Regions from separate parts of the Arsenophonus endosymbiont of Crataerina pallida genome, predicted to be linked through region 3. Evidence: predicted binding sites of a transcription regulator. Region 3 holds the regulator's gene; each other region holds the start of a gene.

Region 1 (8,472 bases), 420 kb from region 3:
TTATTTGTTGATGGTTGGAAAACTCCAACACGTGAATTTTTTCAAAATGGACGTGAAATTTTTATCCTAGTTTTAGGCTTAGTATTGGTAACGGTAGTTGGAATAGGTTACGTGATCTATTGGCTGTTACCAGGTATCCCGCTTATTGCGGCTTTTGCATTGGCGGCAGTTCTTTCCCCTACTGATGCGGTGGCACTTTCCTCAATTGTCGGTCGAGGCCGAATACCGAAGCGGATGATGAGTGTGTTAGAGGGTGAAGCACTGATGAATGATGCCTCCGGCTTGGTGGCACTAAAATTTGCTGTCGCCATTGCTATGGGAACTATGATCTTTACTGTATCTGGTGTCACCCTTGAATTTTTTAAAGTTGCTGTCGGTGGTTTATTGATAGGCATTGCAGTGACTTGGATTTATAGCAAATCACTGCGCATTATGAGTCGCTGGAGTGGTGATGATCCGGCAACCCAGATGATCTTAATGTTATTATTACCTTTTGCCTCATATCTTATTGCTGAACATATTGGTTTTTCTGGTATTTTATCGGCTGTTGCTTCGGGCATGACCATCAGTAAAGCTGGGGTCATTCGCAATGCACCACTAGCCATGCGGTTAAGATCGGATAATGTTTGGTCGATGCTGGAGTTTGTTTTTAATGGCTTAGTTTTTATCATGCTTGGCTTACAGTTACCAGGTATCTGGGAAACCTCTGTTATTCAAGCTGAGCTTGATCCTAGTGTTGAAACTTGGATGCTATTTGTCGCCGTTTTCATTATTTATACCTCTTTATTATTGTTAAGGTTTAGTTGGTTATGGTTGATGAAGCGATTTAGTCGGTTGTTATTAAAAAAACGGCCGTTACAATTTGCTTCTTATACTTATCGTGAATTGTGGTTGGCATCATTTGCTGGAGTACGTGGAGCAATCACCTTGGCAGGTGTCCTTTCCATACCGCTATTTCTTACCGATGGTACCCCTTTTCCCGCTCGCTATCAGTTAGTTTTTATTGCCGCTGGGGTTATTATGCTATCGATTTTTATTGGCGTGCTTGCTTTACCGCTTTTATTGCATAACTTTAAAGTGGGTGACAAACTGGCAGATATTAATGAGATGCGAATGGCAAAAGCGGCGATGGCGGAAGTGGCTATTGTCAGCTTAAATAAAATGGAAGAGCGCCTTTCGGCCGATGCTTAAGAAGCGCTAGATCCTGACGTTATTAATGAAGTTGCTTCCCGTGTTACTGGTTATCTGCGTCGTAGAACCGCCGGTCAGGATGAAATGGAGCATAATTTGTTAATAGAAGATTTAGAGCGTCGTTTTCGTTTAACGGCGTTACGAGCCGAGCGGGCAGAGTTATATCACTTACGTGCAACGAAAGAGATCAGTAATGAAACCATGCGAACACTATTATTAGATCTTGATTTGATGGAAGCTTTGTTGATTGATAAAGAGCATTAATCTACTAAGAGACAGACCATGGGATTGTTAGTTATTACGACGCTGCTGTGGGCAGCGTCTTTTAGTTTAATCGGCGAATATTTAGCAGGACAAGTTGATAGTTGGTTTGCTGTTTTAGTCCGGGTTGCTCTGGCGACAATGGTTTTTTTACCTTTTCTACGCTGGCGTGGATTGTCGTTGAAAATTATTTTACTTTATATTCTAGTTGGTGCTTTTCAGTTAGGCATCATGTATCTATTTGTTTTTCAGGCATATAACTATCTTAGCGTCGTTGAATTTTTACTCTTTACAGTGTTAACCCCGCTTTATATAACGTTATTTTATGATCTATTGGAAAGGCAGCATCTACGCTGGGGATATTTGTTGAGTGCAATGCTGGCAGTGATTGGTGCTGCTATCATTCGTTATGATCATTTGAGCGGATCTTTTTGGCTAGGTTTACTTTATGTGCAATTGGCGAATATTTCCTTTACGATTGGCCAAGTGGGTTACAAAAGAATGATGGAAATTTATCCTATTCCACAGCGGCAAGCCTTTTCTTGGTTCTATATCGGAGCCTGTACTATAGCACTATTCGGTTGGATGATATTTGGTGATGTTAGTAAATTACCCACCACAAAAATACAGTGGGGTGTTTTAATTTGGTTGGGAGTCGGCGCTTCTGGTATTGGCTACTCTATGTGGAATTATGGCGCGACGCAGGTAGATGCTGGTACTTTGGCCATTATGAATAATATGTTGGTACCAGCCGGATTATTGGTCAATTTTGTTGTCTGGCAACAGCATCCCGATTGGCTTAGCTTTATTTTAGGTAGCAGTCTACTGTTGTTATCTCTTTGGGTACATCGGCATTGGCTCTATCGATCAACTTTAAGCAAGATAGATTGAACGCCAACAATTGGATCCAGAGTGACAGAAATGGTCGCCGCTAATTAAACGAAATTTGCCCATCGTAACAGGGATGGGCAATAATGATTAGCTACCAAAAAATTTATCTTTTAGTAGTTTAAGACCAATCGACGTTAAATCTAATTTTTCCGGTATTTTACCATCTGGGGTTGCTGTATTAACTAATTTAGGCAAATACTCTGCGATTAAGGAAGACGTTTGTTCTGAATTTAAACCGACTTTACTGGCTAAGGCAGAAATATTACTTGTACCAAATATTGAGCTAATTTGCTCCATACTTACGGGTAAGTTCTCCCCTGAGCCTATCCAGGATTGAATAATTCCACCAAATCCTTGTTGCTCAAATTTATTAATTAAGCCCCGAATGCCACCTTGTGTTTCAATCCAGCTTAAAATATTTTTATATTGATTAAATTTTTCACCACCAACCATATCGGTAAGTTGATCTAAAAATCCCATGATAACCCCCTTGCAACATCAAAATTGGTTAAACGATTGGTATCTTCCAACCTTTAAATTCAACAAGGTTAGAAATTATTAAAATCTTTGCTAGTCATACGTTAATAATAGTGAGTGATAAGCTAAAAATACAATAAAAGCCTTAAAAGATTTACCGGATCCTTTTAATTAATTAAGTGATTTTTATTTATTAAAAATACGATATGATCAAGCTAGCATAAATAATTTGATCATATTTTTGTGTAAAAGCAGCTTTTCATTATTGCTTTAAATGATCCCTATCATTAAAAGGTTATCATTTTATTATTAAATTAATGGATTAAATAAATTAAAAATACAGTATGGTGTAATTATGTCTGATGTTTTTCACTTAGGATTAACTAAAAATGACTTACAAGGTGCAACGCTTGCTATTGTGCCTGGCGATCCAAATCGGGTAGAAAAAATTGCCAAATTAATGGATAACCCGGTATATCTGGCTTCGTTACGTGAATTTACCTCATGGCGTGCTGAACTTAATGGTAAGTCGATTATTATTTGTTCAACCGGTATTGGTGGCCCCTCGACTTCTATTGCCGTTGAAGAATTAGCACAATTAGGCATACGTACTTTTCTTCGTATTGGTACTACCGGTGCAATTCAAAAAAATATCAATGTCGGTGATGTACTTATTACTACTGGTGCAGTACGTCTAGATGGTGCTAGCTTACATTTTGCGCCTTTAGAATATCCTGCGGTAGCTGATTTTAATTGTACCAATGCGCTTTATGATGCAGCTAAAGCAGCAGGGAGCACAACCCATGTTGGTATTACTGCGTCTTCGGATACTTTTTATCCTGGTCAGGAACGTTATGATACCTATAGTGGGCGCGTTGTTCGTCGTTTTCGCGGATCGATGGAAGAGTGGCAAAAAATGGGAGTGATTAATTATGAAATGGAGTCGGCCACTTTACTTACTATGTGTGCAAGCCAGGGATTATCAGCAGGTATGATAGCTGGCGTGATTGTTAACCGTACACAACAAGAAACGCCAGATGAAACATTATTACGCCAAACAGAAGGGAATGTTTTAGGGATCGTGGTTGATGCTGCTCGCCGGTTATTAAATTAAAAAGTTCTGCAGGTTTGGCTAATTTTTCGATAAAACGAGGATAACTAATTGTTATTTTTATGAAAATAGAGATAAATTTATTTTTTATATCTTTTTTATTTAATCGCTGTTTTTATTTGTCTTAAGTAATTCTAGTTTTATTTTTTTATCGAATGTATTTAGTAATTTTTATTTTGATAAATTAACGGATAATTTTTGTTATTTGGTATTTTTTAGTAAACTAATGAATGTTAATAGCCGGATAATAGCATAGAATAAAATAACTTAAATTTAACATTTTGTAAGTTAAATTTGCCGCATTATTATATTTTAATCTGACAATAATTTACATTATTGGCTGCATAATAACGAATATTTAACTGAAATAGGAATAATAAATTGACATTGTCAGAGATTATTAATGTTATTACCGAATTTGCTCACGACCATCAAATATTAGCTATCTTTATTGTTTTTATATTAGCTTTTGGCGAATCGTTAGCCTTCATTTCATTATTACTCCCTGCGACAGTGATTTTGCTTGGTTTAGGCGCATTAATTGGTGATAATGGGCTCACTTTTTTACCAATATGGTTAGCTGCTGCCTGTGGTGCTTTTTTGGGCGATTGGTTATCTTATTGGTTTGGCTTTCATTATAAGAACAGCGTACGCCATATGTGGCCAATTTCCCGTTGTCCTGAAGTGCTCGATCGAGGTCATCTTTTTTTTGAACGTTGGGGAGTATGGAGTGTTTTTATCGGCCGTTTTTTTGGTTCATTAAGGGCAGTAATTCCCTTGGTAGCGGGCATCTGTGCTATGCCTAAACATTATTTTCAACTCGCTAATTTACTTTCTGCTATGGTCTGGGCATTTGCTATTTTAGCGCCAGGGGCATTTGGTTTATCTTGGCTTGCTCAGTGGATGGGGTAAAATAGCCGTTAAATTTCATCCTGGTGCTATTTGTTGACCAAAATAAGCAAAATTTATTCTGGACATTTATACAGTATACCACTAAGTTACTTTATAAAATAAAGACTATTTTAAGGAAACCAAGGTGGATATTCAGTTATTATATGCAATTATTGGCTTTCTTACCGGCACACTCTTTGGTGGTAGTTTAATTTGGCTAATTATTGCGCAAAAAATGAATAAAAAAGAGTCTGAATTGCGAGATTTTTACAGTATCCAAGCTAGCTATGAGGAAAAAATTACCCATCTTGAATATTGGAAAATTGAGTGTGGGCACCGTGACCAAGAATTAAGGTCACAAAGGGAAATTAATCGTAATCAAGAAGTTGAACTACGTGAAGTCATGACACGGCTTGAAGAGACACGGCTGGCTTTTGAAGAGAAACAGCGGCTGTTACTCAATAGTGAACAGCGGTTAAATGTTCAATTTGAGAATTTAGCCAATCGTATTTTTGAACAAAATGAACGTCGAGCTTCTGAGCAGAACCGTCAAAGTTTAGTTGCACTGTTAACCCCTTTCCGCGAACAACTAGATGGTTTTCGCCGTCAGGTACATGACAGTTTTAGCCAGGAAGCGCGTGAGCGCCATACTCTAGCTCATGAAATTCGTCAGCTTCGGCAATTAAATGCAGAAATGGCAAAAGAAACGATTAATCTGACTAAAGCGTTAAAAGGAGATAATAAAATTCAGGGAAATTGGGGTGAGACAATTCTCTCTCGCATATTGGAAGCTTCTGGGCTAAGGCAGGGGCATGAATTTGAAACTCAAGTCAGTATTAATACCTCCAATAGTCGTTATCAACCTGATGTGATTATTCGTCTACCACAAGGTAAAGATGTTGTTATTGACGCCAAAATGTCATTGACAGCTTATGAGCACTATTTTAATAGCGAAGATGAGCAACAGCGGGCAACGGCATTACGAGGGCATGTTAATTCAGTACGCAATCATATAAAAGAACTTGGCCGAAAAGATTATCATCAATTAAATGGGTTAAGATCGCTGGATTATGTATTAATGTTTATTCCACTCGAACCGGCTTATTTGATTGCTTTACGCGAAGCGCCTGAACTTATTGACGAAGGTTTGCGGAATAATATTTTACTCGTTTGTCCTTCAACTTTATTGGTGGCAGTTCGTACAATTAATAATTTGTGGCGTTATGAACGACAGAGTCAAAATGCACAAGTAATTGCCGAGCGTGCTGCTAGAATGTATGACAAAATGCGGTTATTTGTCGATGATATACAGGTGTTAGGTCAGAGCTTGAACAAAGCACAGGTGAATTATCAATCGGCGATCAAAAAATTAGCGGAAGGAAAAGGTAATTTGATTAGCCAGGCGGAAAGTTTAAAAGAATTAGGAATAGAAGTTAAACGCCCGATTGATATTGAATTTAGCAAACAGACTGCTAAATCATAATTAAGAAGAATCGTTAGATCGTAAATAAGATCTTACAATAAACATGATTACAATTTCGATTATTTTAATGATTAAATGAGCGCAAATTATGGTAGATCCAATTAAAGAAAGCACTGATTTTGGCTTTCGCAAAGTAGCCAAGGATGAGAAAGCGGATTTGGTTGCTGCTGTTTTTCATTCGGTGGCTGCCAAATATGATCTTATGAACGATCTGATGTCATTAGGGATCCATCGAATCTGGAAACGTTTTACGATAGAAGCCAGTGGTGCACGCCGTGGGCAACATATTTTAGATCTTGCTGGTGGCACTGGAGACTTGACCGCTAAATTTGCCAAAATAGTTGGCGAAAAAGGTGAGGTTATTCTGGCTGATATCAACGATTCTATGCTGAAAATGGGGCGCGAAAAGCTCCGCGATCGCGGTATTGTTGGTAATGTTAATTATGTTCAGGCTAATGCTGAAGAACTACCTTTTCCTGATAACTACTTCGATTGTATAAGTATTTCTTTTGGCCTGCGCAACGTTACTGATAAAGATAAAGCGCTTAAATCAATGTTTAGGGTGTTAAAACCTGGTGGTCGTTTATTAGTATTAGAATTTTCAAAACCGATTTTTTCAGCATTAACTAAAGCTTATGATGCCTACTCTTTTCATATTTTGCCACGAGTTGGTCAAATGATAGTCAAAGATGCTGATAGCTATCGCTATCTGGCTGAATCTATTCGCATGCATCCGGATCAGGACACTTTAAAAGCAATGATGGAGTTAGTCGGTTTTGAACAAGTTTCTTATACCAATATGAGCGGTGGAATTGTGGCCCTACACAGAGGGTTCAAATTTTAAGATGGATACCCCGTCAACCAAAAGCTATTCAAAAATCCCGCTATTACATGCCGGAATTGCTTCCTTTTTACAGCTTATGTTGAATAGATTTTTTTATCAGGAAGTGGCGTTGAAATCAGCCAGAGTAAGGTTGGTTGGCAAAGTGTTGGCGATTGATTTAAAAGAATTATCTCAACCATTGATATTTATATTCTCTGAGCAACGAGTTGATGTAGTAAACCAGTGGCCAACACCGGCAGATTGCGTGATAAAAACCGCGTTAGTGACCTTGAGGCATCTTAAAGATAAACAGCAACTTTCGACTCTGATCAACGACGGTAGGGTTGTTATAGAGGGTGATATGCAAGTTGTGCAGCATTGGTCTGCATTACTAGATGCGACTGAATGGGATCCTGCTCATTATCTTGCTCCTTATGTCGGTGATGTTGTTGCCGAAGGGGTGAGTTGTTGGGTTAAAAAAGGTATAGTTGGAATAAATGGGTTGCTAAAGCAACAAAAAAAACAGTTTAAAAATGTATTGGTGGAAGAATGGCGAATGTCTCCTAATACATTGGAAGTGCTAAGTTTTGCTGATAAGGTTGAGAAGGTGGTGGCAGATATTTCAGCACTGGAACAACGTTTAGCTAAATTGGAGGAAAAATATGAGACCAGGAGAAATTAAACGTCTCTATTTTATCGTTCGAGTATTTCTAAATTATGGTTTAGATGAACTCATTCCCAAAATTAAATTTACTTTACCCTTAAGGATTGGACGCCGTTGTTTTTTTTGGTTATCAAATAAGCATAAAGACAAACCCCTTGGTGAACGTTTACGTTTAGCTCTACAAGATTTAGGCCCGGTTTGGATTAAGTTTGGTCAGATGTTATCTACCCATCGCGATCTTTTTCCAACGATAATTTCTGATCAGTTAGCATTATTACAAGATAAAGTGGCCAGTTTTGATGGCCGATTGGCTCGCCAACATATAGAACAGTCATTAGGTGGTTCACTTGAAACCTGGTTTGATGATTTTGATGAGGTGCCCTTAGCCTCGGCATCGATTGCTCAAGTGCATACTGCAAAATTAAAACAAAATAATAAACAAATTGTAATTAAGGTTATTCGCCCAGATATATTGCCGGTTATTAAAGCCGATATAGGCTTGATGTATCGGCTGGCTAATTGGCTCCCTCTTTTCCCGGATGGACGACGTTTACGTCCACGAGAAGTTGTTCGAGAGTATGAAAAAACATTAATTGATGAATTAAATTTGTTGCGTGAGGCGGCGAATACTCTCCAATTAAGGCGTAATTTTGAAAATAGCTCCATGCTTTATATTCCTG
Region 2 (8,472 bases), 480 kb from region 3:
GAACTCTTTATATACTGTACACAAAGATTTTATTTTGTTTTTCTCTGATTCAGTTCGCGGATTACAACCTGGCGCACCAGTTGAATTTAGAGGAATTCGCTTAGGAACCGTGATGGAGGTTCCGTTTGATTCTGAGAAATTACGGCAAAAATTGGATAATGAATTCCGTATTCCGGTTTTAATTCATATTGAGCCTGGTCGTGTTAGTACCGATATTGATCTAGAAAAAGAGTTTGCCGCAGCATTAAGACAAGGATTAAGAGCAGCTTTAAAATCGGCTAACCTAATTACCGGAGCATTGTATGTCGATTTGGATTTCTATCCAGAAAAAGGCCAATGGAAAGGGCCATTAAAAGTTGCTGATTACGATATTATTCCAACGGTTAGTGCTGGATTATCACAGATCCAACAAAAAGTGGTTGAGGCATTAGATAAAATCAATCGTCTGCCGATTGAGCCTATGATAAGTCAAGCCACAAATACGCTAGCAGAAAGTCAGAAAACCATTCGTGAAGCACAGCGTACTTTATCTGAGTTGAATAAACTGATGACTAGCAAAGACTTTCAAAAGATCCCTGCTGATCTGCAACAGACTTTGCTTGAATTGAATCGCGTTATGCAAGGTTTGCAACCAGGATCACCTGCCTATAATAGAATGATCGATAATATGCAGCGTCTTGATCAGGTGTTAAGAGATATTCAACCCGTTATTAAGACATTGAATAATAAGAGTAATGCACTTGTTTTTGAAGCAAAATCGATCAAGGATCCAGAACCGAAGAAGGTGACAAAATAATGAGATATTTGGCATGGATTTTGTGTTTTTTACTTATCGGTTGTAGTAGTGGTATTGAAAAATCTTATTATCAATTACCAACAACGCCGAGCTTAGTGACTAAAAAAACTGATTTACTAACGCAAAAACAGCTTTGGGTACAGACGGTGCAATTGTCTGGAATATTGGCAGCTAATGGTATTACTTACCAAACTAGCGATGTTAATTATGTTAATGCAAACAATCATCTATGGGCAAGCCCATTAGAACAGCAATTGATGCAAAATTTAGTCAATCAGTTATCTATAATGTTGCCTAATCGATTAGTATCGGCTCAACCGCTGGAAAACAGACCTGACAGCCTTAATGTCTTTTTGACCGCTTTTCATGGCCGTTATGATGGTAAAGTGATTATCCAGGGAAACTGGATTTATAAAAGTGATAAAGGCATTTTCAAGCGAGATTTTAGTCTGCTGCTTGATCAAGATGAAAATGGCTATTCGGCATTAGTTAGGACGTTAGCAAGAGGCTGGACTCAGGTTGGACAATCTATAGCGAGCCAATTATCTTGAATGTATAAAATATTACATATTAGCCCCTTCAGCTTGATAACAGAAGGGGTTTATGACAAAAAAATCTGGCTTTAAAAGCTGCTTGTATCTTGAAATAAACCGACTTTTAAATCTTTTGCTGTGTAAATACACTTATCATCAACCAAGACTTCACCATCAGCCACACCCATAATCAATTTTCGATTAATAACACGTTTTAAATGGATACGGTAGGTTACTTTTTTTGCGGTTGGCAAAACTTGTCCAGTAAATTTGACCTCACCTACGCCCAGTGCTCGGCCTTTACCTTTACCACCAAGCCATCCCAGGTAGAAACCAACGAGTTGCCACATTGCATCTAAACCTAGACAACCAGGCATAACGGGATCATTAGTGAAGTGGCAACTAAAAAACCATAAATCAGGTTTGATATCAAATTCTGCTTCGATAAACCCTTTATCATAATTGCCGCCAGTTTCGGTTATTTTTGTAATGCGATCCATCATCAACATATTACCGGAAGGTAATGGCGGCCCATTTTCACCAAAAAGTTCACCTCTGCCGGAAGCATCCAAATCTTCTTTTTTATAGGAGTTGCGTTTATCAACCATATTACTAAATAGCCTTATTATTAATAATAAGGCTAAAGAATAGCGTACACTTGTAAGCTGAGCAACTCCGATCAGCTATTTTTTTAATTTAATTCAGCCACTTTAGCAGCCCCATGAATTTGGGTCTTTCTTGGTTATTAGCCTGAGTAATTCGTTCTTGTATTAAAGCTAACAGATGTAAGTTATTTGTATCATATTGTTGCTTATAGTAAGCATGTTTGGTTAAAATTGAAATGGCTTCAGAAACGTGTTCAACCGGCCAAATGTGAAATACGCCAGATTTGACTGCTGCAATAAGATCGGTTTTTAAGCATAAATGACGAATATTAGCCGCAGGAATGATAACGCCTTGCTGACCGGTTAATTCACGTTGGAAACAGACGTTAAAAAAGCTTTCGATTTTTTGGTTAATACTACCAATCGGTTGTACATAACCGAATTGATCTACTGCACCGGTAACCGCAATTTGCTGATCGATAGGCTGAAGAGAAAGTGCACTAATTAATGCACAAAGTTCAGCTAATGATGCGCTATCACCATCAACTTCATTGTAAGACTGTTCAAATACGATTGAGGCAGAAAAGGGTTGTGGCTGTTCAAGCTTTAATTCGTAATTGAGATAGGCTTGCATAATCATCATGCCTTTAGCGTGAATATTACCGCCCAGTTCAACTTTACGTTCTACATCAGTAAACTCACCATCACCGAAGTGAGCAACACAAGTAATACGTGATGGTTCACCGATAAGTTCTGGATGCCCTGGGTACTGCATAACCGATAAGCCATTGATTTGGCCAATCATTTCACCTTCAGTTTTAATAAAAACTTGTTTTTGCAGAATATCATCTAGATTGCGTTTGGCTAGGTAACCATGTTGCCACTGGCGCTGTTGCATCGCTGTTTGGAACGATTTTGCAGTTAACTGATTATCTTGTTGAAATTGATTTGCCTCAGCTAAACAACGAATGAGCCACATTCTATCTAGCGGTAGGATGGATTTGTCTTCCGTATATCGAATTGCTTGAGTAATGAAGGTTGGCCACGCATCAGTAGTTAAAGCAGGAAATTGGCAATCGGTAATAATTTGTTTAATAAATTGCATCCATAGCGATAATTGACTACTATGTTCAAAATTCAATTCAAATTCATATTCGCCATAGGTAGCTTGAGAAAAAAGCTCAGGCTCTTTTGTTTCCAGTTCTTCAAGGCTAAAATGATCGCCGACCAAAATGAGCATAATATCAAGTGGCATTGAATCAATTGGATAGGGTAAAAATTGATTATCATTGGCTGGAAGCCATTCAAACCGTTTTTGCATCACCATCTGTTTTAAGCGCTGCCACATTAATGGCTGCGCTAATAATGTACCAACGGAAAGTAATAATATTCCGCCATTGATTTTATGTAATAGTCCTGGCTCTAAGTGAACACTATTTTGATGTTGATGAACACTGCCAAATAATTGAGGCATTTCTATCCAGTTACAGAAATAGACCGAATGACAGGGCGTAAATGATCCTTTAGTGCCTGCTTGCCAATGAAATCTTCCATTTGATTGTTGATAATCTCCAGTGATAGCTACTGAGGATGGATTAATATTTTTAATGCATTTTGCTAACTCAGATAAGTAGCTTTGGCATTCTAATGCTTTAATGACAGCAAAAGGAGAATAGGTTGGTGTTAATAAAAACCTTTCAAGACTATTATATAATCTAGGTTGAATGATGGCCAAAGTGGCATTATCTAGTTTATCAGCAGCAGCAAAAAGATTAAGATAAGGTTCATAATCAGGTGCTAAATTCTGCCATATTAATTCGTTACTAATCACGCTATTTTTCAACTTATAATTTAGATAAAAAGTTTATAAATTATCCTCAATATCCTGATTGTATGAAGTCAAGATAGAAGACATTTTAGAAATACGCTATTGTTTTTAGAGAAACAGGTACATTTTACTATGAAAACAAGATATCCGTTTCCAGCATTATAAAATTTTTAGGATGAAATCATTATATTAACGTTTGTTTAAATTTATGCCACTATTAATTTTGTATATTTTAAATATAATTTTATTCATAAACTGTAGTAATAAGTGCAATAAAAAATGTAAAAGTCTAGTCAATGTAAATAATTTGGGACTGAACATTAGTAACTAATGGTTAATATCCAAGTAGTAAGCTAATGACAAAAACCACTAATACAGTAGATAGAATGTATTATTTCAATTTAGAACATAGTAAAAGTTACTAGCTATAAATGTGAATAATCATATTCTATCGCACTAATTATGATTTTTTGTCGATTGACTTGTATAAATAGGAAAAATTATATTTTTTGCTAACATTTCAATATAGTGTGATTTCTTACTAAGATTTTATTAAGTTGGCTAAAAAACCAAACGTTTTTATTTTTAAATGTTGTTATAATTACATAAGTTACGTTGTCACAGAGATGATTATGAAATATCAACAGCTTGAAAATCTTGAATGTGGTTGGAAATGGGATTACTTGGTTAAAAAGTATCGCGATGGTGAGAATATCACTAAGTATATAGAAAAAAGCGCCATTCAGGATGCGATTGAGCAACTGTTGAAATTAGAAAATACCCCAACAAAAGTGATAAACTGGATAAAAAATCATATGTCGCCAGATTTATCCAATCGAATGAAGCAAACAATTAGAGCCCGCAGAAAGCGACATTTTAATGCCGAGCATCAGCACTCATGTAAAAAATCTATCGATTTAGATTTTCTTGTCTGGCAAAGACTATCTATTTTAGCAAGAAAACAAGGCTGCACGTTCTCTGAAGCTATTGTGCATCTTATGAAGATGCAGAGAGAAAAGACCAGTATGCAAACCAAATGTCGACATTTAAACAGGATTTGCAAAATATACTGGGTGACTAGCGTAAAAATAGGATCTTAAATCTGGATTTTTTAGCCATCTTAGCAATAAATTTTAAGCAAAAAAATAACCCTTTAAAAAAGGGTTATTTTATTTGTAAATAAATAATTTTTTAAACAGATACTACGGTTGCGGAGTTACTTCTGTAGTACCTTGGATCTCGATTTCAACTCGACGATCTGGTGCTAAGCAATTGATTAATGCAGCGCGAGGTTTTACGTTATTACAAGTACTACCTGTTACTGGATTTTCTTCTCCGCGACCTTGTGAACTAGTTGCGTTCGCTGGAATACCTTTAGAAATCAGGTAGCTCATAACTTCATGTGCGCGTTTCTGAGATAAAGGTTTGTTGTAGGATGGTGAACCAATACGGTCAGTATAGCCAAGAACCATCACACGACCTTGAGTTGGGTCAAGATTCGTTAGTTCGCTATACAATTTATCAAGTTCAGCTTTACCTGCTGGCTTCAAGGTATGTTTATTGAACTCAAATAAAACGTCAGAACGTAAAGTAAAACGTTTGTTTTCGATTGGTGCTGGTACAATCACAGGCGCTGCGTCTTGATTGAATCGATATGCAACACCAACGCTCAACATCCCATTATCTGGACGAACGGATAGTGAATCTTTATCACCAATATGACTCACCCATTGATAATCTAAACGAGTTGCCCATTCAGGGGTAATAGCATATTCAAGCCCTAGCGCATAAACTGGAGAAACACCAGTGTCATGCTCTTTAAAGGAATCTTGCCCGGATACGTTTGCTTTTGCATCAGTCCGCCATACCATACCACCGAGACGACCATAAACATCTAATTCGTCTGTCAGTGGATAGCTTAGACGAGCGGTTAATTGAACACCCATCGATTTCAGGCTACCGTTATTTGGCTGACCAGAATATCTCATTCTGCCAAACCAGTCATAACCTAATTCGAAACCGAGATATTGATTATGTTGGTAACCAACATAGGCACCTGCGCCTAGTTGATCGCGCTTAGTTTTACCACTGCCAACATTTTCATCGTAAGGATGAAAGCCGGTATCTTCAAAGTGTGACCAACCTAATTTAGCACCGGTATACCAGGTATTATCTTTGGGTGCGGCCTGAGCTGCAGTTGCGAAAGCTGCCACTGCTACTGCGATAGCTATCTTTTTCATTTTACGCCTCGTTATCATCCAATATAGGCATCAGCTTCTTGAGCTTTTTTATAAGCCGTATGGTTTAAAATGCTGGTTAAGTTATTACGCTCTACTATCTTCGTTTCTACTTTATCTGCCTAAGGAATTATTCAAATAAAAAGTAGAATCAAAGCACTACCTTAACGTTGTAAAGTCTACAACGAACTTCAAAAGTTACAAGTAGAGGAAACATTAATCTCATTAACTTTTTAATAGGCAATCGGTGAATTATAGATATAATTTATAACTATATTGCCATGGTTAAAGAATTAACCAAATGATTTATATTATTTTTTTTTGTTTTTGTCTATTGTCGTTTACAATTCTTCAAATAGATTAGGAATAATCCTAATCTAGGCTAGTGATAATAATTAGAATGAATTTTTAGCTGATTAGAATGTCCGCGGGCACAATTTATATTTTCAGGCCGCATAACAAAGCCAATACTGTTTCCTAGCTGTGCTGCATGCTCTAAATGTTGTAAACATGATGGTGATAAAGTCGGTAACCAGCCTAAGACAATACTACAATTGCCGCTAGATAATGCTTTTATCATAGCAATAACGCTCATTTCTGGGCTTAGTGAATTTATTTGTACTGTTTTATTTAATGGTAGCTCTGAATTAATCAACCAATTACGGCTTAATTTTCGGTTAGGATTTAGCCATAATAGCCAACGAGATTCATCGCGAAGCCGGTGTAATAATGATGTCAGAAGTACTTCAACTATAGGATTATTTTCATTATATACCCATTCATTAACTACGCCGTTTGAATATACTGGCGCATTTCTATAATTTGGTAATAGTAAATTTTGGACATTACTAGGTTGATTCTCTGTTTTTATTGGGTAATTCCATGTGTTGGTATTCATATTGACCTCAGTTTATTACTGTACGTATATACAGTAATTGTATATTCATATAATATCAAGCCGATTTTTACAAAGCGCTTCGCAAAAAATTAATTTTTCTGCTTAATTGAACATTTAATTGTTGCAGTTTGGATAGGATTGCGTATTTTTTATTCTGCCTGTTAAGTAGAGTATTTTTATTAACTATTAATGAGTTAAGTGGATATATGCGACAGTTTATTTATTATAAATATTGAATATAAAGGGTAACTATTAAGTTATGTTTTGTAATTGGTAAGATATTTATTTAGCTATATTTAATTTAATATTAAACGATGCTTAAGGTTTTATTCGTCGCCTTTTGTATACACGGTTTTGCAATAATCAAGGAGGTTTTTAAAGTGGATGAAATAACTTAATAAATTTTCTTACTATTTTAACTGATTAAAATATGGAGAAGTATAAAAATATTAGATTTGTGAGCGTTCACATGGAGAGTGGCAATTATGCTTTTATTTGATTCTCGTTTTTCTTGTTTGCAAAGCCTAATGGAAAATTATGGCCACATAAAGAAAAAACCGCATTTCGGGGGTTATTGTATTCTAGTCAATCATGTCATTATTGGGCAGGTATTGGATGGCGAGTTTTATTTGCGAGGTTGTTTATTTGCTGAACTTCAATTTGAAGTGTCAGGATTGCAAAAACTGATTTATACCAAGAAAGGCGTTCCTCTTATATTAAAGTATTTTTTTATCAATGAAATGCTTTGGAATGATAATTTACTTTTATGTTATTACATTGATCTCGCTTATAAAGCGGCCGTGGAAGAGTTATCTCAGAAACAGCATTCACATATCAGGATTAAAGACTTACCAAATATGAATATGTCGATAGAAAGGGCATTAGGTAAAGTAGGGATTAACGATGTAGACTATTTAAAAATGTTAGGTGCTAAAGTTTGTTATTTAAAACTAAGGCAGAAGAAAGTCAATCTGAGTATTAAATTACTATTTGAATTAGCTGGGGCTATTGAAGGCTATCATATTGCAGTACTTCCTGAGTCAATAAAAATTGAATTAATTACTTGGTACAATAGCCTAACGTAAAGAAATACATCAAGAAAATGATTTTATGGCCAGTTTTATATTTAATAAAATTTACTAATTATAACTATTTTAGTCTGGCTCTTGTTGGTTAATAAAAACAATCAGAGAGGTGATTTCTGGCAACAGGTTAATTAATAATAATAATTGCTCAACAATGAGTTGTTCTTTGTTATTTTCTCCTAATTGTATGGTTTGGAAGCGTTGAATCAATGGGTTGTCTAACTCTTTGACTGCTTGGTTATTTAATAAGGCAAAATTCAACGCCGACTCAATATAGGCGATTGTACTATCAAGAATAGATAAAATAGTTTGATTATTAAGTTGTTCGCGATGTGCTCCCAAGGCGGAAATATAACTCAACATACTGTGATTAAGGCGGAGTAATCTAAAAATTTTTTCTGGAGAGATATTATTAGTTTTTATTCTGGCTAGCATATCGGATAGAACGGAAACTAGCTCTGCGTCATTAATGTGGGCATCGCGACGGGTA
Region 3 (8,472 bases):
AACTGCTAGATTTGGGTGGGTTTTATTTTGTTAGTTTGATATTGGTATTAGGCTTATTTACCTATCAACAAAAACTAATAGCCAATCGACAACCAATATTATGTTTTAAAGCATTTATGAATAACAATTATGTGGGGTTGGTTTTATTTATTGGCATCTTATTAAATTATTTTTAATTATAAAAAAGGATAATCTCGAATGATTATCCTTTATAATGTTGGTCGATTTTAGTCTAAATCCGTTTTACGTTACTATACTAATATAAAGATGATTTATTTAGGTAATGGCTCTTCAGTAACGTGTTTGACACTTTCAATAGTTAAGCACACTTCAGGAGATATTAATTTAGCGATAATACGATAAAGCCGTTGTGCATTGGCGATGATAATCGCATCTTCTTCTCTATTAATATAACCTTCCTGTTTTAATGTATTTACCAGTGTGGAGAAAACCGCCTTATCAAAGAATTCAGGCGCGTTGATACCATGTAGTACAGATAGACGTTGAGCAAGAATACGGCTCTCTTTTTCTAATATTCCTCGGCTAATTTCAGGTATCGTACTCAGTAGTGAAAGTGTAATCGCATAGCGTTGTAGAGTTTCTTTAATACCAGCAGCTAAAAGCTGAAGAGGGCGAATACGAGCTGGATTGATAGTTACAACACCCTCTACTGTTAATAATATTAGTTGTTGACGCGCCAATTCATTCAGCAGAATATCGATAGATTCAGGTAATTCTTCTATGCTATATCGCATGAATAGTTCTGCTTTTAAGAATGGATAAATGAGTGCAATTTGATCACCAATTTCCTGGCGTTGAACACTTTCATTATGTAATACGATATTGGCTACCAAAGAAGGCAAAACCAACAAATGCATAATATTATTTCGATAATAAGTCATCAATACAGCATTTTCTCGAGGTAATACTACAATATCGCCCATGCTGTCATGCTCGACTTCAAACTTATCCAATTGCAAGGCGTCTTCTAATAGTTGCTCAGCAGTTTTGCTGGGTGTCGTGCTATCATCGCTATAAGGCACATTTCTTAATAGTTGGAGGTAACATTCGATTTGTTCAATTAATTGTTCACGGGTTAATGCACGTTGGCGCGAAGCTAACAAAGCAGTTGAACATAAATTGACTGCATTAGCCGCAGCAGCGTTGTTAATTCTAACCATGATTTTATGAGCTAACCGAGTCACGGTTGAATTTAACCAAGTTGGACGCTGGGGCTGAATAGCATCGATAGATTGACGCCACTCGGGAACATGTTTGTTTAAATATTGAGTTAGTGCAATCGGTTGACCAAAGTTAACATAACCTTGGCCTAGTTTACGCAATTTGCGTAGACCTCTTAACATTGAGAAAAACCCTTCTTTCTCTTTTGCTGCCCCTTTTAGTTCCTTAGCGTAGGTCGCAACTTCTAATACATGTTCATAACCTATGTAGATTGGAACAATGGTAATTGGACGTGAATCACCTCGTAGCATTGCTTGCAGGGTCATCGACAGCGTACCAGTCTTTGGTTCCAGTAGTCGGCCTGTTCGAGAGCGGCCACCTTCAACAAAATATTCAATTGAGTAACCACGCGCAAATAATTCGCTGAGATATTCACGAAATATGGTCGAGTAAAGTTTATTGCCTTTGAAAGAGCGACGAATGAAAAAAGCACCTAAGTGACGAAAAATTGGCCCAGCCGGCCAAAAATTAAGGTTGATACCTGCAGCGATATGAGGCGGAACTAAACCTTGATGATAAAGCACATAAGATAATAATAGATAATCCATGTGACTACGATGAGAAGGAATATAGACAATTTCATGGCCATCTTGTGCTAATTGGCGCACACGTTCGGCGTGTTGCACATTAATTCCTTGATAGAGTCGATTCCATGTCCAACTAAGTACGCGGTCAGTAATGCGGATCGCTTCATAGGAAAAATTAGCGGCAATTTCTTCCATCATGGCAATCGCATTATGTTTTGCCTTCTCAAGGGAGATTTTTTTTGCTTTAGCTTCATCTTCAACTGCTTTTTCTATCGCTTTTGAAGTTAACAGTTTATTGAATAGATCGTGGCGTACAGGGAGTTTGGGGCCAACCGCAGCTAATCGTTGCCGTGAATAGTGAATTCGAGCTACTCGGGCAAGTTTATTGGCGATAATTTTATCAGTACCATATTCGCCAGCCATTTGGCGTAAAGAGACAGTGGGAGAAAAACGAACAAAACTGTCACGTCCTAGCCAGATAACGGCAAAGAATTTTTGGATACCATTCAGTAAACGTAACGGAGGCGCTGGCGAGTGGCCTTCTCGACCAGGCGCTCGACCGAACATTACTGATACGGGTAGCATCTGAATGTTTAGCTCGGGATTATGGCAATGAAGATCAAGATAAGCAGTAAATGTTTTTACTGAATCTTTACGTGGATCTGGCGAATAATAACGAAATACACGCGGGCCATCATCGATAAAGACATAGGCAGGTAATTTAATTTCGTCTATTTCAATCGGATCGAGTGGATCAGGTAAGCCAATAGAACAACATTGTTGCCGTAAGGTCAATAAATCTGTTTTAGAATGATAAGGTAATACATATAGAAAAGGATGTGTCGTATCAAGACGCAATTCTTTAATTGGATCTACTGGTATGAGCTTACTTTTTACCAACAATTTCATTGGTAAATCTAATAGATTATAGTAAATTTTACGCCAAAATGACATAGATGAGCGATAGCCTCTTGTTTGAATCCTACCAAAGCATATCAGAAATAGTAATTAATATCTGTTTAAAAGATAATAATTATATTAAATCCCACATTTATCTAAACCTAGAGAGTAAATTTTATGGCAAATCAAACAACCGGCTTAACCCGAATTATTAAAGCAACGGGTTATTCGCTGAAAGGGTTAAGAGCAGCCTGGAAGAGTGAAGCCGCTTTTAGACAAGAAGCAATTATGGTGGTTATTGCCATTATTGTGGCTTTTTTACTTGATGTGCAATGGATTGAACGGTTATTACTTATTAGCTCAATGGTATTGATAGCTATTGTTGAATTATTAAATAGTGCGATTGAAGCAGTGGTTGATCGAATTGGTACAGAATTGCATGAGCTTTCTGCTAAAGCGAAAGATATCGGCTCGGCGGCGGTTTTTATTTCAATTTGTTTAGCAATTTTTATTTGGTCAGTTGTAATTGGTAATCATTATTTCGTGAGCTAGTTATAAAAAATAGGGTTTTACACATTTATTGGTTTTAAATCTTAATATACCTGTATATACTTACAGTAACAATGTGTGGATGCGAATAAATAGGGGGCGAAATGAAAGAATTAACGTTGAGGCAGCAGCAGGTCTATGATCTAGTGCGTGAACACATTTCGCAAACGGGTATGCCGCCGACACGCGCTGAAATTGCATCAAGTTTAGGTTTTCGTTCACCAAATGCAGCAGAGGAACACTTAAAGGCGTTGGCGCGTAAAGGGGTGATAGAAATTGTTTCTGGCGCGTCTCGCGGTATCCGGCTACTGCAAGAAGAACATGAGGATGAAGGATTACCACTTATTGGTCGGGTGGCGGCAGGAGAACCCTTACTTGCTCAAGAACATATCGAGAGTCATTATCGGATTGATGCTACTATTTTTAGACCTAGTGCTGATTTTTTATTGCGTGTTAATGGCATGTCCATGAAAAATATTGGAATTATTGATGGGGATTTACTTGCTGTACATAAAACCCAGCAGGTACATAATGGACAAATCGTTGTAGCGCGTATTGATGATGAAGTGACGGTTAAACGCTTCAAGCAAGTGGGTAGTAAAGTTGAATTAATTGCTGAAAATCCTGAATTTGAGCCAATTATTGTGGATTTGCGGACACAAACCTTAACTATTGAAGGACTAGCTGTTGGTATTATTCGTAGTAGTAACTCATTTTAGTTAAACTTTTAGCTCTTTTATCTCTAATTAATTTTTTAAGTAAATTCAGCTTAATTTATTGAATATAATATTATTTCCTAGTTTGTTTGATTTTTTGATTGATGGGTATTAAGCAAACTATTTTTAAATTTTTATTGCTTTTTTAATAAAGGCCGGTTGTATGAGCCGCCGGCTTTCATATCACTATTTAAGCCTAATAATGCTTAGCTTTGACACTGTTTTTTCTCAATTTTGTTGCAGGGTAAACATAACCCATGGCTTTCAACAACGGTATGGGACAACTGGAAACCAGTCTGTTTGGCTAATTTTAAAATAGCAGTTTCTACCGCTTGGCCATTACTTTCGGCAACACTACCGCAATTATCACAAATTAGCATAACTGAGGTATGTTTAGGATCCTCAAAATGATGACAAATAACATAGCTATTTGTTGATTCTATCTTGTGTATAAAACCTTGTTCTAAGAGAAACTCCAGGCCACGATAAATAGTCGGTGGTTTAGCTTGAGGTTCAGAAATTCTAAGTAAATCAAGCAAATCATAAGCACTAATAGCACAAGGTTGGGCTGCTATAAGGCGTAATACCTCTTCTCTTTGGGGTGTTAAACGTACATTACGCGCTTGGCATATTTTTTTTGCCTGGGACAGTATTTTTTCCTGATCTTGCTTTGTCATGAATTATCCTAAGGTGAAGATCATTATAATAATGATATTATCATATTTATACTTTTTGATATCTACCATAGTTCTAAAATAAATAATATCTTTTACTATTTTGTAATAATGCTTTTTTATTTCCTATTGCGATAAACTGATACTTAATTGGAAAATGGAATAAATATTGAGTAGAAATTAAGATTATTAATTTTGATTATCTAGTGAATTAATATAAGTTATTTCTATTTAAATTAAGGGTTATAAAATGGATAACAAATTTTACTTGCGCTTACGCCTCCCTCTTTACTGAGATTCTTATCACAATTCTATTATATTATTTTTTATAACTGAAAATTATCAGTAACATTTTATATATTGCTTGATTTTTAAAGGAGTTAATAATGCGTGATAGCAAAAAAATACACCATGTTTTTATACTTATGGGGGTATCAGGTAGTGGTAAATCAGCAGTTGCGAGTGGGATCGCTCAAAAAATAGGAACTGCCTTTTTAGATGGTGATTTTTTGCATCCACGTGCCAATATTAGAAAGATGTCGGATGGCCATGCGTTGAATGATTCTGATCGACTGCCTTGGCTTAAGGCATTGAGTGATGCTATTTTTGCTATGCAGAGAACAAATAAGGTTTCTTTGATTGTTTGTTCCGCGTTGAAAAAAAATATCGAGATATTTTAAGAGACGGAAACCAACATTTGTCATTTCTTTACCTTGAAGGAGACTTTAAATTAATAGAAGACCGATTAAAAAAGCGTAAAAATCATTTTTTTAAACCAAATATGTTGGTCTCGCAGTTTGATACTTTGGAAGTACCTAGTAATGATGAAAAAGATGTGTATGTCGTCGATATTAAGCCACCATTAGCTGAGGTTATTGATAATACAGTAAAATTAATTGATGAAATTATTACTAAGGAAAAATAGATGAACACGCTTATACCTGAAACATTAAATATGCTTGTATTGACATTGACTGCCGCAGGGGCTGTCTTTTTATTGTTGTTTCTGGTTATGTATGCAAGATTACATGCGTTCATTGCGTTGATGGTGGTTTCTATTTTAGCGGGATTATTTTCTGGCATGCCGGTTAAAAAAATCATAGAAACAATGCAAGAAGGTATGGCAGGAACATTAGGATTCTTGGCAATTGTTGTGGCATTAGGCGCAATGTTTGGACGGATACTCCATGAAACAGGCGCATTAGAGCAAATTGCGATCAAAATAATCAATTGTTTTGGTGAAAAACGGACTAATTTAGCCATTGGTATTACAGGATTGATTTGCGCATTGCCGCTTTTTTTTGATGTCGCAATAGTATTGTTAATTGGTATTGTTTTCACCATTACTAACCGTTTAGGTGGCAATGTTGTTAAAACAGCTATTCCCCTGTTTGCCGGTGTAGCCGGCCGCTGCTACTGCTTTTTTACTTCCGGGTCCAACGCCAATGTTAGTTGCATCTCAGATGAATGCTGATTTTGGTTGGCGTATGTGCAGCTATTCCAGCAATGCTTATCGCCGGACCATTATTTGGTAATTTTATTAGCCGGCATGTTTTTATTGCGTTACCTGAAAATTATCAAGGCAATGAGAGCAAAAAAGGTAAAATGCCAAGTTTATGTTCAGCCTATTGATCGTACTGTTTCCTTTAGCGTTGGTAGGATTGAAAACATTAAGTAGTTATTTTTTGGTAAAGGATTCTGATGCAGAGCATTGGTTAGAATTTATTGGCCACCCATTTATCGCATTACTGTTAGCTTGTCTACTGGCTATCTATGGTTTAGGGCTTCGCTATGGTATGAATAGAGAAAAAGTGATGGAGATCTGTTCAGCAGCGATTCAGCCAGCAGGAATTATTTTACTTATTACAGGTGCAGGGGGCGTTTTTAAGCAAGTTTTAGTCAATTCAGGTGTTGGGCCAGTATTAGGTAATGCGTTAATGAATACAGGCTTACCAATTGCATTGGCTTGTTTTGTATTAGCTGCTGCTGTACGTATTATTCAAGGTTCAGCGACGGTAGCTTGTTTAACGACTATTGGACTTATATTGCCGGTGATCAGTGAGTTAGGTTATTCTGGCGCGCAATTAGCCGCTTTGGCAGTTTGTATATCTGGCGGCTCAATAGTACTAAGCCATGTAAATGACTCTGGATTTTGGTTGTTTAGTAAATTTACTGGTGCTACCGAGGGGCAGACATTAAAAACTTGGACTTTGATGGAAACTATTTTAGGGACTGTTGGGGTGATTATAGGTATGCTATTTTTTATTTTTCTTTGAAGTTAGTGAATCAAATGAATTTTAAATGATGCTATTGTGTTAGGAATTAGGGTGTTAATATTTAAAAAATAATAAAATCCACACATTTATTATGTATGGATTTTATTTTTAGCAATTATTACAGCAAGTTGATTAAATATGCTTTGGCATATTCTGCTGAACTTGGGTGATTAACTCTTCGTTACTTGAGAACATATTTTGTAAATAACGATTATATTTATCTCCAAGTTGTGAGTAGTTTTTCAGATTATCAATTAATACACTGGTACTTAATGAATTCTGGGTACTACGCTGCTGTGCACGTGAATTGCGTAATAATTGATAGGCATTATTGGTATTCAAATTTCTTAAGTATGCATTGACAGATGCATCGACAGATGAATAAACCGCATAGCCTTTGATGGTACCTGGATTGTAGGTACATTTACGACCGCATTTCATGCCAAACAAATTATTATTTTTCTGGGCTAAGCCAGAAGCTCCCCAACCTGATTCTGTTGCTGCTTGGGTAACAACTAAATGGGTAGGAATAATATCAACACGACTTAGCAACTTGTTCCAGTTTAAACTAGCAGGTGAACTGCATGGTATATTATAACTGGTACAAATTTGGTTTAATCGTTGTTTATCAGCAGCGTTCCAATTTTTATTGTAACGTTTGGATAATAACCACTGGCGATCTTGCATGATCTTGTAGTTGTACTTTTCAATTATTGGGACAATCGCTTTTAAAAACGCTTTCTTGCGAGTAGCTCCTGATGGGTATTTTCGCATATCAGGCAGACGAGTTAGTTCTTTTGTCTGCACAGGTTTGTGATAATACTCTTTTAGAGACAAACTCGTACTGGTTGATGAATAACTAAAACTAGTTGAAAACAATAACACCAAGAAAGCGAAGACGGCGTTAGTCCTCATCGTTCGAGAGGGCATGGCGCTTCTCCTCGTTTCAAGTTGAACAAAAATTGCACAAATCCTAGCAGATAAATTTAAGAAGTGCTACTTATTATTGGCTATTTATTAATTAAATTTTAGTTTAAATTTGTTAATTTTAATTAAAAAAAATATTTATCATTATTTTACAATAAGTTATATTTCGATCGATATTAATATAGTTAAACTTATTTAATTAATTACATATGGGACTACTATATTTTTAGCAAAAATTAATGATTTTATTGCTGCTTTAATTCCAAATTATCGCGAATTTCAGTAAATTTTGCTATTTGTGGAAAGTCTTCACGTGTCCAATAACCATTTTTAGCTGGTAAGGCAGTAGAATATTTTGTTGGCCACAGCTGTAGTTGCGCAAATTGGGATAGCTTATAGTGTTTATAATTCTGAGGAAGGGACAATTTGTGTCCGTGTTGGATATTTTTTGGCGGCATGACTGGCATACGTGTACTACTGGTTTCATAGTCTCGTTTTAGGACCAGAAATTTTTCAGGGACCTGCATTTTGCTATTCCACCATAGATTATCTATTTGATCGAACATTTGTTTGGTTTCGTTTTTAGCGTAAGCGCCTAATTCTTTTAATGTTAATGGTAATGTTTTAGCCATGGCTACACTAAATTGAGTCACTGAACTGG
Region 4 (8,472 bases), 670 kb from region 3:
AAGAGGCTTTAATGAAATTAAAAAACACGTTCACGCCAAATCCACACTAACGTATCAATGACTTGGCATAAAAGTGCTTTTATAAAAGAAAATATTTTATATATCAATTTGATAATTGTAATGGGATGATTTACAAACTATCTTTAATTCAAACATTATTATCTATTCCTGTCGACTTATTTGCAGAATATACGAAAAAATATTCTATTTATTAGTTACTCAGTTGTCCTAATTGCGTTTTCATCCACTTATGCCCTTTGTCACGAGTTGTGGATTCATGCCAGATCAAATAACAGGGACGCGCTGTTTTTTCCCAGGGTAATTCAACTGATCTTAAATTTAACTGATTTGAATAATATTCAACAAGCCATTTTGGTGCAATAGCAACAAAATGAGTTTGAGAAACAATATTTAATACGCTATTTAAATCTGTTCCTTGGTAAATAATAGAATGAAAAAGATCGCTATTATGATAATAGGGTTTACTAAAAGAGCCCATATTATCCATGGAGACAACAGCATGTTTTTCACGCTGTAATATATCATCAGAAATTGTATTTTTAATATTGGGGTGATTATTAGAGACAGCTAAAACTAATTCATCATTAAATAATGGATGGTGATGATATTCAGGTTTATCAAATTCGTTATAGCTAATAACAAATTCTGTTTCCTGATATTTTAATTGATGGGCAATATTATCATCAAGATAGGATTGAATAATTACGTCAATGTTTGGTGCATTCTCTTTAACTCGAGCAACAATACTAGCTGCCAAACGAATATCTAGCGGGCTACATATTGATAATTTAAATACTCTTTCACTCTGTTCTGGCTCGAATCCTGCACCTGGTAATTCATTATGCACGAGTTGTAATGCTTGTCTAACTGGACCAAATAGTTGCTTAGCACGTGAAGTTGGCTGAATACCTCGGCCATAACGAACAAAAAGCTCATCATTGAACATCACTTTCAGACGCGATACAGCATTACTGACAGCAGGCTGTGACATACCTAAAATTTGCGCTGCACGGGTCACATTCTGCATCTGGATAACTACATCAAAAACCGTTAATAAATTTAAATCAACATTTCGCAAATGAATATCGCTTGGCTCTTTTTTCGTTGCTGAAACTGTGTTGTAGTCAGTCATTATTTTACTCCACTTGATATATATGTATGTTCAATGAATAAAAATAAAAGATTAACCCAATTAATTATTAACTTAGGTATATTGTTTTATTATTAAATTCATTAAAATAAATTAAGCGAACCATTTAATTTTTTAAATGATTTTAGCTTCCATGTCTTAACATTAACTGATCAGTTTAAAAATCATTTCACCAAAACCCTAATTATAGAATTATTACTCTTCAACATTCACATAATCAATGAATAATAAAATTAAATATCCATCTATTAATCCTTCAATTAGATGATAAAACAAAGCATGGTAGAATTCATAATAAAATTATTCAATTCTTATTATTCATAACAAATTATCAGATTCATCACAGAATAAATTATTGCTTATTCAATATTTCCTTTACTCATTTTTATAACAAACACTTCCTAATATATTTTTATTAAACTAATTTTATACTTCACAATTAAGAAACATTAACAAAATAAATTAAAGATAACTGAATTAATTTTTAACGAAATTTTATCAGTTTTTTGAATTAAATGAATAGATAAAAATAGTATTAAAAATATAAAATTTAGCCATATATCCTAGTAAAAACATTTGCTATACTAACAAAATAAATTTTTATTTAATGTTGACATAATGATAAAGATCAGGTAATTATTAAGGTAATATTTTTGATATTAATAAGGTCAATGTTTTATGTATCTTTTTATTCACCTACTAAGCCTACTACTTCTCGCATTTTCTGTGCGCGGTATGCTTATGGGTGAACGAAGTTATTAATATCCACCCGCAATAAAAAAACCGCGCAGATGCGCGGTTTTTTTATGCCCACAATCTAACTAAATAGCACTTTCTATAAATTTACTAATAAAAGAACCGATAACAAGCAAGAACACAATAAAGGAACAAACAGTATGAGCAATAATATCATTATCTTTGATACAACATTACGTGATGGCGAACAAGCTTTACAAGCAAGTTTAAGCGCCAAAGAAAAATTACAAATTGCTTATGCTTTGGAACGTTTAGGCGTCGATATTATTGAAGCCGGCTTTCCAGTCTCCTCACAGGGAGATTTTAAATCTGTGCAAACCATCGCCAAAGAAATTAAAAATAGCCGTATATGTGGTTTGGCACGCTGTATTGATAGCGACATTGATATCGCCGCTGAAGCATTAAAAGTTGCCAATAGTTTCAGGTTACACCTTTTTTTAGCAACCTCGTCATTACACATCAAACATAAATTAAAACGTTCATTTAACGATATTTTAGCCCTCGCTAGCCACTCTATTAAGCATGCCAGACGTTATACTGATGACATAGAATTTTCCTGTGAAGATGCTGGGCGCACTGATCCCGATAATTTATGCCGGATCGTGGAAACAGCAATCAGTGCCGGTGCAACAACGATTAATATCCCTGATACTGTCGGTTACACTATCCCTTTTCAATTTGGCAATATTATTAAAGATCTTTTTAATCGGGTACCAAACATCGATAAAGCCATTATTTCGGTCCACTGTCATAATGATTTAGGTATGGCAGTAGCCAATTCTATTACTGCAATTCAAGCCGGTGCTCGACAAGTAGAAGGAACGATTAATGGTTTAGGAGAACGCGCTGGCAACTGTGCCTTAGAAGAAATTATTATGGCAATTAAAGTGCGCCAAAAAATGTTGGCCGTCACAACAAATATTAATCATCAAGAAATTTACCGTACCAGCCAATTAGTCAGCAAGTTATGTAATGCCCCTATCCCTGCTAATAAAGCGATCGTTGGCAGTAATGCTTTCTCACATTCTTCAGGTATCCATCAAGATGGTGTACTAAAGAATCGAGAAACTTATGAAATTATGACACCAGCATCCATTGGCTTAAGGGAAACTCAATTAAATCTGACTTCTCGTTCTGGCCGAGCGGCGGTAAGGCACCGAATGACAGAGATGGGATATCAAGATACAGATTACAATTTAGAACGTTTGTATGAAGCATTTTTGCACTTAGCTGATAAAAAAGGTCAGATCTTCGACTATGACCTGGAAGCTTTAGCTTTTATAAATCAACAACAACAAGAGCCTGAATTTTTCCGCTTAGCCTATTTCAGTATCCAATCTGGCTCAAATCTACTAGCCACAGCCACGATAAAAATAATATGTGGCGATAAGGAAAAATCTGATGCAGCAACAGGCAATGGTCCGGTGGATGCGATTTATCAGGCCATTAATAAAATAGCAAAATATCCAATTAAACTCATTTCCTACCAGTTATCCGCTAAAGGTCATGGCAATGAAGCTTTAGGTCAAGTTGATATCGTTGCAGAATGCTTTGGCCGACGTTTTCATGGTATCGGCCTGGAAACCGATATTGTCGAATCGTCTGCTATGGCAATGATCAATGTGTTAAATAACATTTGGCGCGCAGAATTAGTGAAAAAACAAAAAAATCACAGCAATACAGAGGTAGTTCAATAATATGGCTAGTAATTATAATATTGCTGTCTTACCAGGTGATGGTATTGGCCCTGAAATTATGGCACAAGCCTTAAAGGTGTTAGCTGCTATTGGCCAACAGTTTAATTTGACCATCGTAACGCATGAATATGATGTCGGCGGAATTGCTATTGATCTCCATGGTCAGCCATTACCAGCTGCAACACTTTCAGGTTGCCAACAAGCGGATGCGATACTCTTTGGTTCAGTTGGTGGCCCGCAATGGGAACACCTGCCGCCTGCTAGTCAGCCTGAGCGTGGCGCATTATTACCCTTACGCAAACATTTTCAGTTATTTAGTAACCTACGACCCGCTCGTCTATATCCTAGTTTAAATAACTTCTGTCCATTACGGGCGGATATTGCCGCAAAAGGTTTTGATATTCTTTGTGTGCGTGAATTAACCGGTGGGATCTATTTTGGTCAACCTAAAGGACGTGTTGGGTCTGGTATTGATGAAAAAGCCTTTGATACCGAGATTTATCATCGTTTTGAAATAGAACGCATTGCGCATATCGCTTTTCAGGCAGCACGTAAACGAAGCTATAAAGTAACATCAATAGACAAAGCTAATGTATTGCAAAGTTCGATTTTATGGCGAGAAGTTGTCAATGATATTGCCAAAATTTATCCCGATGTCGAAATCAATCATATGTATATCGATAATGCCACTATGCAGCTCATCAAAGATCCTGCTCAATTTGATGTTCTGCTCTGCTCTAATATTTTTGGCGATATTATTTCCGATGAATGTGCAATGATTACCGGTTCAATGGGGCTGTTACCTTCCTCCAGTTTAAATCAACAAAATTTTGGCTTATACGAACCGGCTGGCGGCTCAGCACCGGATATCGCTGGTAAAAATATTGCTAATCCAATTGCGCAAATCTTATCTGTAGCGCTATTGATGCGTTATAGCCTGCACCAACCACATATTGCTGATGCGATAGAAAATGCCGTCAATAAAACCTTATTGCAAGGTTATCGAACTCAGGATTTGGCATTAGATAAGCAATTTGTCAGTACCGATGAAATGGGCAGTATTATTGCCAGTCATATTATGCAAGAGGTTTAGATTATGGCGAGAACTTTATATCAAAAATTGTACGATACACACATTGTCCATGAAACGGAAAATGAAACACCATTAATTTATATCGATCGCCATTTACTGCATGAAGTCACTTCGCCTCAAGCATTTGATGGATTGAGAGCACATAACCGCTCGGTCAGACAACCCAATAAAACTTTTGCTACCATGGATCACAATGTCTCTACTCAGACTAAAGACATTAATGCTAGTGGTGAGATGGCTCGCATTCAAATGCAAACCTTGATAAAAAATTGTCAACAATTTGCTATTACTCTTTACGATTTAAAACACCCTTTCCAAGGTATTGTCCACGTCATGGGGCCAGAACAAGGCATAACTTTACCTGGCATGACTATCGTATGCGGTGATTCCCACACCGCAACCCATGGTGCATTTGGCGCATTAGCTTTTGGTATTGGCACATCCGAAGTTGAGCATGTCTTGGCCACGCAAACCTTAAAACAAGCTCGAGCTAAAACCATGAAAATTGAGGTCATTGGTAAACTAGCTAATGGCATCACAGCAAAAGATATGGTACTGGCGATGATTGGCAAAATCGGTAGTGCCGGTGGCACCAGTTATGTTATTGAATTTTGCGGCGAAGCAATTGAAAACTTAACTATGGAAGGCCGAATGACTGTCTGCAATATGGCAATTGAAATGGGTGCTAAGGCGGGTATTATTGCGCCTGATGAAACCACTTTTAATTATATTAAAGGCCGACAATTTGCACCAAGCACAGAACAGTGGCAACAAGCCGTTAGTTATTGGAAAACGCTGAAGACTGATCCCGGTGCTCATTATGATGCTATCAAAACTATCTATGCTGATGAAATCGCCCCTCAGGTTACCTGGGGAACTAACCCAGGGCAAGTAATTGCGATCGATAGCCCCATACCGTCACCAGATCAATTGCGCGATCCCACTGAATATGCTTCTACAGAGAAAGCATTAAATTATATGGACTTACAAGCTGGGAGCAAATTGACCGACATTAAGATTGATAAGGTATTTATCGGTTCTTGCACTAATTCGCGTATTGAAGATTTGCGTTCTGCTGCCGCTATCGCGAAAGGCAAAAAAGTGGCCCCTAATGTACAAGCAATTGTTGTTCCTGGTTCAGAGCCAGTAAAAGCACAAGCTGAGCACGAAGGTTTAGACAAAATATTTATCGATGCGGGTTTTGAATGGCGTTTACCGGGTTGCTCTATGTGCTTATCAATGAATAACGATCGCCTTGCTCCTGGCGAACGTTGTGCCTCCACCAGCAACCGTAATTTTGAAGGACGGCAAGGCCGTGGCGGTCGAACTCATTTAGTCAGCCCAGCAATGGCAGCCGCGGCGGCTATTTACGGCCATTTTGTCGATGTACGTAAGATCGATAATAATCAAATAAAACAGGAATTGGCAAAATGAAAAAGTTTATCCAACACACCGGCTTAGTGGCTGCTTTAGATGTTGCCAATATTGATACTGATGTGATTATTCCAAAACAATTTTTACAAAAAGTCACTCGAATCGGTTTTGGTCAACACCTTTTCCACGATTGGTGTTTCCTGGACGATAACGGGCAACAACCTAATCCGGATTTTGTCCTTAATAAACCACGTTACCAAGGTGCCACTATTTTATTAGTCCGTGAAAATTTCGGTTGTGGATCATCGCGCGAACATGCGCCGTGGGCATTAACAGATTATGGCTTTTGCGCCGTTATTGCGCCATGTTTTGCCGATATTTTCTATAACAATGCCTTTAACAACCAATTATTACCAATTAAATTAAATGAAGCAGAAATTAACCAGTTATTTAACTATGTTGAACAAGATGAGGGTTGTCAATTCACCATTGATTTGACGACCCAAACAGTCATTACTGGGGATAAAACTTATTTGTTTAGTATTGATTATTTTCATCGTTATTGCTTGATGAATGGATTAGATAATATTGGATTGACTTTACAATATGAAAAGTTCATTACCCGTTATGAAGAGCAGCAACCACTATTTTTGCGATAACAGTTCAAATAACAGGCACTGCCTCACTATGTAGGCAAAGCCTGATTATTTTTCTTTTTATTTAAATTAATTAAAATGTTAGAAAAGGTGATGACATTCTATTTAATTAGATGCCTAAATCTTATATTGCGTTTTATTTACTGAAAAATAATTTAATATATCTATTAATAATGAAAAATTATCCACATGTAGGGCTATATTTATTAATTTATTCACCTTTTCTGTGGATATCCATGTGAAAAAAGCTAGAGTAAACAGGGTATAATTTCATAAGTTTTTCAATCGATAGATTTCGAAATAAAAAATTAATAGTTTTTTTTCATAGAGATAAATCGATTTAATCAATTAAACATAACTCAAAGCAGAACAGATAGCTGACCATCAAAACAGGATGAACAAAGATCCAGCAATATCCATTTTATCCACAGGATACGCTGTTTTGTTAAACAAGCTAACAGCTCTTTTTAACATAAACCATCCTGTCAAGACTGTAAATTAAACCAGTAAAGGCTTTTTATTAGAGTTATCCAGTAAAATTGTGGATAACTATAGCTGAGATCCTGTTTATTACCGATTCGATTAAATTAATAACAGAAAAAAAATATATCGACCATGGATAAAATGATTTAATTATCAATGGATTGTTCTTATTTACTCGATCTATGTTAAAATTTTCACTGTGTGTACAAATTTCACTGGCTATTTTTTATACAGGCATGATTTATGCAATTTTCTCCCCTGCCCCCTGATGATGAACAAAGTTTACTGAGTAAAGCCAAAAGCCTAGCGGGTTATACCATGGCTGAACTGGCTTATCAGGCAGGTATCGCAGTCCCCCACGACCTTAGATTTGCTAAAGGTTGGGTAGGTCAGTTATTAGAATATTGTTTAGGCGCAAATGCTGGTAGCAAAGCAGAACAAGATTTTGCTCATCTTGGTATTGAACTTAAAACCATCCCTATTAACCGCTATGGTGAGCCATTAGAAACAACCTTCGTTTGTGTGGCAGCTTTAACCGGTAATAGTGGAGTAACCTGGCTTTCAAGTCATGTACGTCATAAGCTATCACGGGTTTTATGGATACCCATTGAAGGTGAGCGCCAAATCCCATTAGCTAAGCGAAGAGTTGCTTCACCCTTATTGTGGAGTCCCAATCCCATTGAAGAGCAGCTGCTTAAAACAGATTGGGAAGAGTTAATGGATATGATCGTATTAGGTCAGGTTGAAAACATCACCGCACGCCATGGCCAGGTACTACAAATCCGCCCTAAAGCTGCAAATAATAAGGCTTTGACAGAAGGGATAGGTAGACACGGCCAGCCAATAATGACGCTACCGCGTGGATTTTATCTGAAGAAAAATTTTACTGCTCCAATACTGGCCCGCCATTTTGATTTACCAACGCATAAATAACAACTTAACCCAGCTATCTGCCGAGTGTGGTCTTTATAATGACAATTTACGATAATAATGCTCAACTCGTTGACGAGCCTCTTCATAGGATGCGCGACGAATATTATGCGTTTCTTGCCAACGTACATTGAGCGGTACATGGTAACCTTCATTTTTAGCGGCTTGAATAAATTCAGCCAGTGCCTCCGCTGAATCCAGTACCGTTATTTTGGCATATTTTTCGATCGCTTTAGGCAAAAATAGTGTCACCGGAAAATTGTCTGCCAATTCCGATGACTCATTATTCACATTTGTACCATGATGAATAAG

The links. Region 3 encodes LexA, which represses DNA repair genes until DNA is damaged. Its sites were predicted from a motif close to TNCTGTATGTACATACAGNA; they were not measured.
Region 1: the regulator LexA is predicted to act here: its motif matches at 4,900-4,919, upstream of rmuC (DNA recombination protein RmuC).
Region 2: the regulator LexA is predicted to act here: its motif matches at 6,914-6,933, upstream of sulA (SOS-induced cell division inhibitor SulA).
Region 4: the regulator LexA is predicted to act here: its motif matches at 7,237-7,256, upstream of mutH (DNA mismatch repair endonuclease MutH).

What each region holds. Positions count from the first base shown of each region.
Region 1 is NZ_OZ026540.1:3,794,336-3,802,807, reverse strand. It holds partial or broken gene AACL31_RS20555 (Na+/H+ antiporter) at 1-1,455, shown strand, start outside; gene AACL31_RS20550 (carboxylate/amino acid/amine transporter) at 1,474-2,343, shown strand; gene AACL31_RS20545 (YidB family protein) at 2,431-2,823, opposite strand; gene udp (uridine phosphorylase) at 3,176-3,934, shown strand; gene AACL31_RS20535 (DedA family protein) at 4,313-4,843, shown strand; gene rmuC (DNA recombination protein RmuC) at 4,968-6,305, shown strand; gene ubiE (bifunctional demethylmenaquinone methyltransferase/2-methoxy-6-polyprenyl-1,4-benzoquinol methylase UbiE) at 6,394-7,149, shown strand; gene AACL31_RS20520 (ubiquinone biosynthesis accessory factor UbiJ) at 7,151-7,810, shown strand; gene ubiB (ubiquinone biosynthesis regulatory protein kinase UbiB) at 7,791-8,472, shown strand, end outside.
Region 2 is NZ_OZ026540.1:2,899,242-2,907,713, forward strand. It holds gene pqiB (intermembrane transport protein PqiB) at 1-796, shown strand, start outside; gene pqiC (membrane integrity-associated transporter subunit PqiC) at 793-1,347, shown strand; gene fabA (bifunctional 3-hydroxydecanoyl-ACP dehydratase/trans-2-decenoyl-ACP isomerase) at 1,419-1,937, opposite strand; gene AACL31_RS15420 (Lon protease family protein) at 2,026-3,765, opposite strand; partial or broken gene matP (macrodomain Ter protein MatP) at 4,395-4,843, shown strand; gene ompA (porin OmpA) at 4,965-6,002, opposite strand; gene sulA (SOS-induced cell division inhibitor SulA) at 6,382-6,897, opposite strand; gene AACL31_RS15440 (TfoX/Sxy family DNA transformation protein) at 7,383-7,982, shown strand; gene yccS (YccS family putative transporter) at 8,052-8,472, opposite strand, start outside.
Region 3 is NZ_OZ026540.1:3,374,998-3,383,469, reverse strand. It holds gene ubiA (4-hydroxybenzoate octaprenyltransferase) at 1-176, shown strand, start outside; gene plsB (glycerol-3-phosphate 1-O-acyltransferase PlsB) at 273-2,723, opposite strand; gene AACL31_RS17960 (diacylglycerol kinase) at 2,847-3,221, shown strand; gene lexA (transcriptional repressor LexA) at 3,323-3,937, shown strand; gene zur (zinc uptake transcriptional repressor Zur) at 4,141-4,611, opposite strand; partial or broken gene gntK (gluconokinase) at 4,995-5,533, shown strand; partial or broken gene gntU (gluconate transporter) at 5,534-6,884, shown strand; gene AACL31_RS17935 (protein bax) at 7,017-7,814, opposite strand; gene AACL31_RS17930 (DUF4056 domain-containing protein) at 8,057-8,472, opposite strand, start outside.
Region 4 is NZ_OZ026540.1:2,708,991-2,717,462, forward strand. It holds gene leuO (transcriptional regulator LeuO) at 212-1,153, opposite strand; gene leuA (2-isopropylmalate synthase) at 2,068-3,624, shown strand; gene leuB (3-isopropylmalate dehydrogenase) at 3,626-4,717, shown strand; gene leuC (3-isopropylmalate dehydratase large subunit) at 4,721-6,151, shown strand; gene leuD (3-isopropylmalate dehydratase small subunit) at 6,148-6,750, shown strand; gene mutH (DNA mismatch repair endonuclease MutH) at 7,474-8,163, shown strand; gene AACL31_RS14575 (hypothetical protein) at 8,197-8,472, opposite strand, start outside.